3 regions of the Streptomyces sp. C1-1 genome follow, and region 3 is predicted to be linked to each of the others. Evidence: riboswitches for the same ligand, from Rfam matches in the RefSeq annotation. Region 3 holds a riboswitch; each other region holds the start of a gene.
The links. A riboswitch is a leader RNA that binds a small molecule or an ion and turns the genes downstream of it on or off. The one in region 3 is predicted to bind cyclic di-AMP.
Positions count from the first base shown of each region.

Region 1: another riboswitch for cyclic di-AMP. It lies ahead of ACQF4J_RS19450 (NlpC/P60 family protein); the one in region 3 lies ahead of ACQF4J_RS26860 (transglycosylase family protein).
Region 2: another riboswitch for cyclic di-AMP. It lies ahead of ACQF4J_RS13655 (M23 family metallopeptidase); the one in region 3 lies ahead of ACQF4J_RS26860 (transglycosylase family protein).

Region 1 covers NZ_CP189826.1:4,292,495-4,294,752, reverse strand. The annotation lists gene ACQF4J_RS19450 (NlpC/P60 family protein) at 1-1,046, opposite strand, end outside; cyclic di-AMP (ydaO/yuaA leader) riboswitch at 1,055-1,223, opposite strand; gene pcrA (DNA helicase PcrA) at 1,467-2,258, shown strand, end outside.
Region 2 covers NZ_CP189826.1:3,019,940-3,022,197, reverse strand. The annotation lists gene ACQF4J_RS13660 (M16 family metallopeptidase) at 1-538, shown strand, start outside; cyclic di-AMP (ydaO/yuaA leader) riboswitch at 741-904, shown strand; gene ACQF4J_RS13655 (M23 family metallopeptidase) at 917-1,690, shown strand; gene ACQF4J_RS13650 (GntR family transcriptional regulator) at 1,880-2,258, shown strand, end outside.
Region 3 covers NZ_CP189826.1:5,862,532-5,864,789, reverse strand. The annotation lists gene ACQF4J_RS26860 (transglycosylase family protein) at 202-885, opposite strand; cyclic di-AMP (ydaO/yuaA leader) riboswitch at 889-1,059, opposite strand; gene ACQF4J_RS26855 (transglycosylase family protein) at 1,255-2,238, opposite strand.

The DNA of each region.
Region 1 (2,258 bases), 1.6 Mb from region 3:
TCGTCGTAGAAGAAGATCAGGTCGCCGGGCTGGGCGTCGGTGAGGGGGACGGTGGTGCCGGCGTTCACCTGGTCGTAGGTGGTGCGCGGGAGCGTGACGCCGGCGGCCTTCCAGGCGGCCTGGGTGAGGCCGGAGCAGTCGTAGGAGCCGGGGCCGGTGGCGCCCCAGACGTACGGCTTGCCGATCTGCGCGCGGGCGAAGGCGATCGCCTTCGCGGCCTTGGTGGCGTACGAGGAGTCCGAGGTGCCGGTGCCGGTGCCGGTGCCGGTTCCAGTGCCGGTGCCGGTACCGGACGTGGAGCCGCTGTCCTGGGCCGCGGCCGCCGCCTCGGCCTGCGCGGCCGCCTGCTGCTTGGCCAGCTCCGCTGCCTTGCGGGCGGCCTCCTCCTGCTTCTGCTTCTCGATCTCGGCGAGCCGCGCCTTCTCCTGGGCCGTCAGCTTCGACAGCAGTTCGCGCGCGGAGCTGAGCTTGTGCTGCACCGTGGACTTGGCGGTCTGCAGGTCGCTCTGTGTCCGGGTGAGCGTCTCCAGGCTCCGGGAGGCCTCCTCGCGCTTCTTCATCGTCACCGACTGCTCGGCGAAGTAGTCGTCGACCGCGCTCTTCTGACGTGAGGTCAGCCGGCCCATCAGCTGCGTCTGGTCGAAGTAGTCCTGCGGGGAGTCGGCGAGCAGGAAGGTCGCCGTGTCGGGCGCGGCGGCCCCCGTGCGGTACTGGGCGGCGGCGAAGGAGCCGAGCTGTTCGCGCTCCTGGTTGAGCTTCTGGGCGCGCTTGGCGACGTCGTCGAGGAGGGTGTCGACGTGCTTGCGCTGCTTGGTGGTCTTCTCCTTGGCCGCGTTGTACTTCTCGGTGGCCGACTCGGCCTGGCGGTAGAGGTCGTCGACCTTCTTCTCGACCTCCTCGATGCTGGGCCGGCCGTCGGTGGAGGGTGCTGCGTTGGCCGTCTGGGACAGCAGTGCCACGGAGGTGAGGGTGGCCGTGGCGAGAGCGGGGGTGCGTATGCCTGCTACGCGCGTTCCCGCGGGGCGCGACTTGCGGTGCGACGCCAAAGGAGGCGACTCCTTCCATGTTCCGCCTACCGAGTTAGCTGTCGGGTTCGGGCGGGTGGTTCGGAAGGGTTGCCCTACGGTCCGCCCCACAGGGGGTCGGGCCGATTCACCCCAAGGTCGGTTGGGTCCCCGGCTCCGGACGGCGCGGCGGCGCCCCGGACTCGGCGGAGGCCACGCGGCCCGGCGACGTTCGCCGGTGGGGGTCGTATGGCCTGCGCGGAACGGTAGCCAACTCGTGTGGCCCATGTGAAGGACGATGTTCGATATGCCCGATACATTTTCGTGACCTTTGGTCAACCTTCCGCCGCTGGTCACGCACCGTGATGAACGGGTGTGGGAGCGTGCGCGGCGTCATCGGATCCGGCGATGTTCTCAGGGCGGCGGCGGGCTGTCAGTGGGGCCCCCTAGACTCGGAGAGCGATGAGCAGCCTCTTTGACGACAGCTTCCTGGCGGACCTCCAGGCCCCCCGCGGCCACGAGGAGCCCCCGCCGCCGCCCGAGGACGATCACGTACCGGAGCCTGTTCCGGACGATCTGTTCGGCGGGAAGTTCGACGTGCCGCCGGACCGGGACAGTCACTACCGCGACGGCGCCCCGCGCCCCGCGATCGACCCGGCCGCACTCCTCGACGGGCTGAACGAGAACCAGCGCGCGGCCGTCGTGCACGCCGGCACCCCCCTGCTCATCGTGGCCGGCGCCGGCTCCGGCAAGACCCGTGTGCTCACCCACCGCATCGCGCACCTCCTCGGCTCGCGGAACGTGCACCCCGGCCAGATCCTCGCGATCACCTTCACCAACAAGGCCGCGGGCGAGATGAAGGAGCGCGTCGAGCAGCTCGTCGGCCCGCGCGCGAACGCGATGTGGGTGATGACCTTCCACAGCGCGTGCGTGCGCATCCTGCGCCGCGAGTCGAAGAAGCTCGGCTTCACGTCGTCGTTCTCGATCTACGACGCCGCCGACTCCAAGCGCCTGATGGCGCTGGTCTGCCGGGACCTGGACCTCGACCCCAAGCGCTATCCGCCCAAGTCCTTCAGCGCCAAGATCAGCAACCTGAAGAACGAGCTGATCGACGAGGAGGACTTCGCCGCCCAGGCCACCGACGGCTTCGAGAAGACCCTCGCCCAGGCCTACGCGATGTACCAGTCGCGGCTGCGCGAGGCGAACGCCCTCGACTTCGACGACCTGATCATGACGACGGTCAACCTGCTGCGA
Region 2 (2,258 bases), 2.8 Mb from region 3:
GGTGCTCGGCACCTACTGCCTCGGCGGCACCCTCACCTCCCGCCTGGACCGCGTCCTGCGCGAGGAGAAGGGCTACACCTACGGTGTGCGCGCGTTCGGGCAGGTCCTCAGGTCCGCCCCGGACGGCACGGGCGCGTCGATGCTCGCCATCAGCGGCTCCGTCGACACCCCGAACACCGGCCCGGCACTCGACGACCTCTGGAAGGTGCTGCGCACGCTCGCCGAGGGCGGTCTCACCGACGCCGAGGTCGACGTCGCGGTGCAGAACCTGGTGGGCGTGGCGCCGCTGAAGTACGAGACCGCTGCGGCGGTCGCGAGCACACTGGCAGACCAGGTCGAGCAGCACCTGCCCGACGACTACCAGGCGACGCTGTATCAGCAGCTCGCCGCGACCGGCACGGTGGAGGCCACCGCGGCGGTCGTGAACGCGTTCCCGGTGGACCGTCTGGTGACCGTCCTCGTCGGTGATGCGGCGCAGATCAAGGAGCCGGTGGAGGCGCTCGGCATCGGTGAAGTGACCGTGGTGTCCGCCGAGTAGCGGCACGCGCGCGTGGGAGGCCCTGGTGACTGACCTGTCACCAGGGCCCTCCTATGTCCGAATTGGCGCGTAATTGAAGGAGAGATGCCCGTCTGCCCTGTGGGATGCGCTACAAAAGCCGTGATCCGTTTGGGGATTGAAAGGCGCCCCGCTTAGCGTCGTCCGGGCTGTCCGTCAGGCACTGCGCCGCACCCGCGGCACCGGGCAGTCATCGCCGAGTCCCCGTACGGCGCGAGCCAGGGGAGCCGGGGACCCACGTAGTCCCTGGGGTGAATCGGACGCCCGCGCGAGCCGCGAGGGGGTCCGTAGGAGACCTTCCTGCTCCGAACCCGTCAGCTAACCCGGTAGGCGAGAGGGAAGGAAAGGAACAGCCACTACATGGCGTTCATGTGCGCCACCGGGAAGCACCGTCGTCCCAGCCGCATCAAGCGTTCCACCGCCCAGGTCGCCGGCGTCGCGGCCCTCGCCACCACCGGTGTGATCGGCGCTCTCGCGGCCCCCGCGCTCGCCGCGGACAACTCCGTCGACGCCGTCGAGCAGACCGGCCTCACCCCCGTCATCAGCATCGGCGACTCGATCGCCGAGAAGATCGACGCGCAGGCCGAGGCCCAGAAGCAGGCCGCCGAGGAGGCCGCCCGCAAGAAGGCCGCCGAGGAAGCCGCGCGCAAGAAGGCCGAAGCGCTCGCCAAGAAGGAGCGCGAGGCCAAGGAGCGCGCCGCCCGTGAGGCCGAGCGCAAGCGCCTGAACTCCTTCGTCGCGCCCATCTCCAACTCGTACGTCTCCACGGGCTACAAGGCCAGCAGCTCCCTGTGGTCCTCCGGCAGCCACACCGGCATCGACTTCCACGCCGCGAGCGGTACGTCCGTCCACGCGGTGGGCTACGGCACGGTCGTCCAGACCGGCTGGGGCGGGGCGTACGGCAACCAGATCGTGATCCGGATGAACGACGGGACGTACACCCAGTACGGCCACCTGTCGTCCATCGGCGTCTCCGTCGGCCAGAAGGTCGTCACCGGCCAGCAGATCGGTCTCTCCGGCTCCACCGGCAACACCACCGGACCGCACCTGCACTTCGAGGCCCGGACGACCCCCGAGTACGGCTCGGACATCGACCCCGTCGCGTACCTGCGCTCGCACGGTGTGAACGTCTAGCGACGCGCCGCCATACTCCGAAGACCCCGGCTCCCCCGAGCCGGGGTCTTCGTCGTTTCTGTCGCCCCGGTGTCCAAAAAATATCCATGGATTCCGGCCTGCCGTCGGAAATTCCGGCTCATTGCAATAGAGTCGCTGGACACAACGTCAATCGTCGACGTTTCACGGGGATTAAGACGGAGGTCGGTCATGCGTATTCCGGCGCACTCGGTGTGCACGGCCATCCGGGACGACATCGTCGCGGGTGTCTACGAGCGTGGCGGCCGCCTCACCGAGGAACTCCTCGCCCGCCGTTACGGCGTCTCGCGTGTCCCCGTCCGCGAGGCCCTGCGCACCCTGGAGGCCGAGGGCTTCGTGGTGACCCGCCGGCACGCGGGCGCGTGCGTGGCGGAACCGACCGAGCAGGAGGCCGCCGACCTGCTGGAGATGCGCATGCTGCTGGAGCCGCTGGGTGCGTCCCGGGCCGCCCAGCGGCGCACCGAGGCCCACCTCAAGGTCCTGCGCGGCCTGGTCAGACTGGGCCAGGAGCGGGCCAGGAGGGGCGGCAGCGAGGATCTGCGCTCCCTGG
Region 3 (2,258 bases):
GAACAAAGGAGGGTGAACACAGCATGTATCCCGGGCGACGACGGGCAGACGACGGGTCGGCGACGGGCAGAGAAAAAACCCCGCTCCGGTGCGTACGGGGGAAGACGCACCGGAGCGGGGAGCCCGTGGGGACGGGGGTGGCCCTCACGTGCCTCCACTGTGGGGGACACGGATGTGCGGGGCCTGTGGTTCGACTGTCTCTTACTTCAGGTGCAGCTGCTGACCGGGGTAGATCAGGTTGGCGTCCTCGACGATGCCCTTGTTCAGGTCGAACAGCTTCTTCCAGCCGCCCTTGACCTTGTGCTCGGCGGCGATGGAGCTGAGCGTGTCGCCCTTGACGACCTTGTACTCGCCGTCACCCTTCTTGACCTTCTTGCCGGTCGGGGTGGTGACGGTCTTGGTCGACTTCTTGGGGGCCGGACGCTCGGAGGAGCGGGAGGCCTGCTGCTCGGTGGTCGAGCGGGTGGCGGTGCTGCCCGACGAGCCGGTGGAGGCGCTGGAGCCGTTGTAGGCGGCGCTGGACAGGCCCGTGCCGCAGACCGGCCAGGCGCCCTTGCCCTGGGAGGCGAGAACCTTCTCGGCGACGGCTATCTGCTGCGCCTTGGAGGCCTGGTTGGCCTGCGCGGCGTAGGCGGTGCCGCCGTACGCGGCCCAGGTGGAGGCGGAGAACTGCAGACCGCCGTAGTAGCCGTTGCCGGTGTTGATGGACCAGTTGCCGCCCGACTCGCACTGGGCGACCGCGTCCCACTCGGAGGCGGTGGCGGCGGAGGCGTTGCCGGCCGCCATCAGCGGGGCGGCGATGGCGACACCGGTGACACCGGCGAGCGCGGCGGCGCGGGTGGCCTTGGACGGACGACGGTGCTTGCCCTTGCCGGAAAACAGCATGGTGGATCCCCTCACCGACGCCTGCGAGGTGAGCTGTCGGGTTCGGGCCGGTTGAGTTGCCCGGCCGCGGCCTCGCTCTCGCGAGCCGCGGCTACACCCCGAGCCACCACCGTCAACCACCCGGTGGGGCACTTACCTTGGGTCCCCCGCTCCTGCCTACGGCGCTGTCAAGCGACGACTGTTCCCGTACGGCCACTGGCAGGATTCGGCGTTGCGGCAGACGGGGCTCGGGTTGCCGAGCGGTCATGACCGTAGACACGGAATCCGCGGAATTTCAAAGACGATCAGGGCTTCTGAGACTCATCCCACACTTTCGCCAAAACGGACATTCAGCGCGAAGCGTGACGTGAACTCCCGCCGTATTTCGCCCTATTCGGCAGGGAGATCCAGGGTCTGACCGGTGAAGATGTGGTTCGGGTCGGTACCGATGGCCTGCTTGTTCGCGTCATAGATGGCGCGCCATCCGCCGTCCACGTCAAGGGAGTCGGCGATGGAGGCGAGAGTGTCGCCCGTGCGGACGGTGTACGAGTCGTGCGCGGCGGGCTTCACGGCGCCCCCGTCGGCACTCTCGTCGGCGGTGGCGCCGCGGTGCTTGCCGGTGCCGCCGCCGGTGGCCGCGGAGTCGACGGCCCCGGTGTCGACGAGGCTCCAAGAGCCCAGGGCCTGCCGGGAATTGTCCGACTCGTCACTCTTCGCCCGCCCCGCGGAGGAGCCGGCGGCCCCCTGCGACGCGCTCGGCGTCGAGGCGGAAGGCGAGGCCGAACTGTCCGATTTGCTGGACTTGCCGGTGGAATGCGAAGAAGAGCCGGGGGAGGCCGAAGGCGAACCGGACGCGTCCGACGAGACGGAGCCGCCGGAGGTGTCGTCCGACGTGTTGCCCGATGAATTGGACAAACCGGTGGAGCCGGAACCGTCAGACGAACCGGACGAGTCGGACGAGCCGCCCCCGATACCGGTGTCCACGTCGGCCGAACCGGAGTCCTTGCTCAGCCCCGACGTCAGTCCACAGGTGTGGAAGGCGCCGACGCCCTCGGCGTCCAGGAGCTTCTCGGCGACGGCTATCTGCTGGTTGCGGCTGGCCAGGTCGGCCCTGGGGGCGTAGTCGAGGCCGCCGTACTTCTCCCAGTCCGCCTGGGACAGCTTCAGGCCGCCGTAGAAGCCGTTGCCGCTGTTCTCGCTCCAGGAGCCACCCGTCTCGCACTGCGCCACCTTGTCCCAGGTGGTCCCGTCGGCGGCGCTGGCGCCTCCCGCGGCGAACAGCGGGATCGCGATGGCGGAGCCGGTCACTCCGGCCGCGACGAGGAGAGCCGGAGCCTGGCGGGGGCGACGGTGACGACCGTTCCCGGAGAGCATGCGGAGGGCCTTTCGCGAGA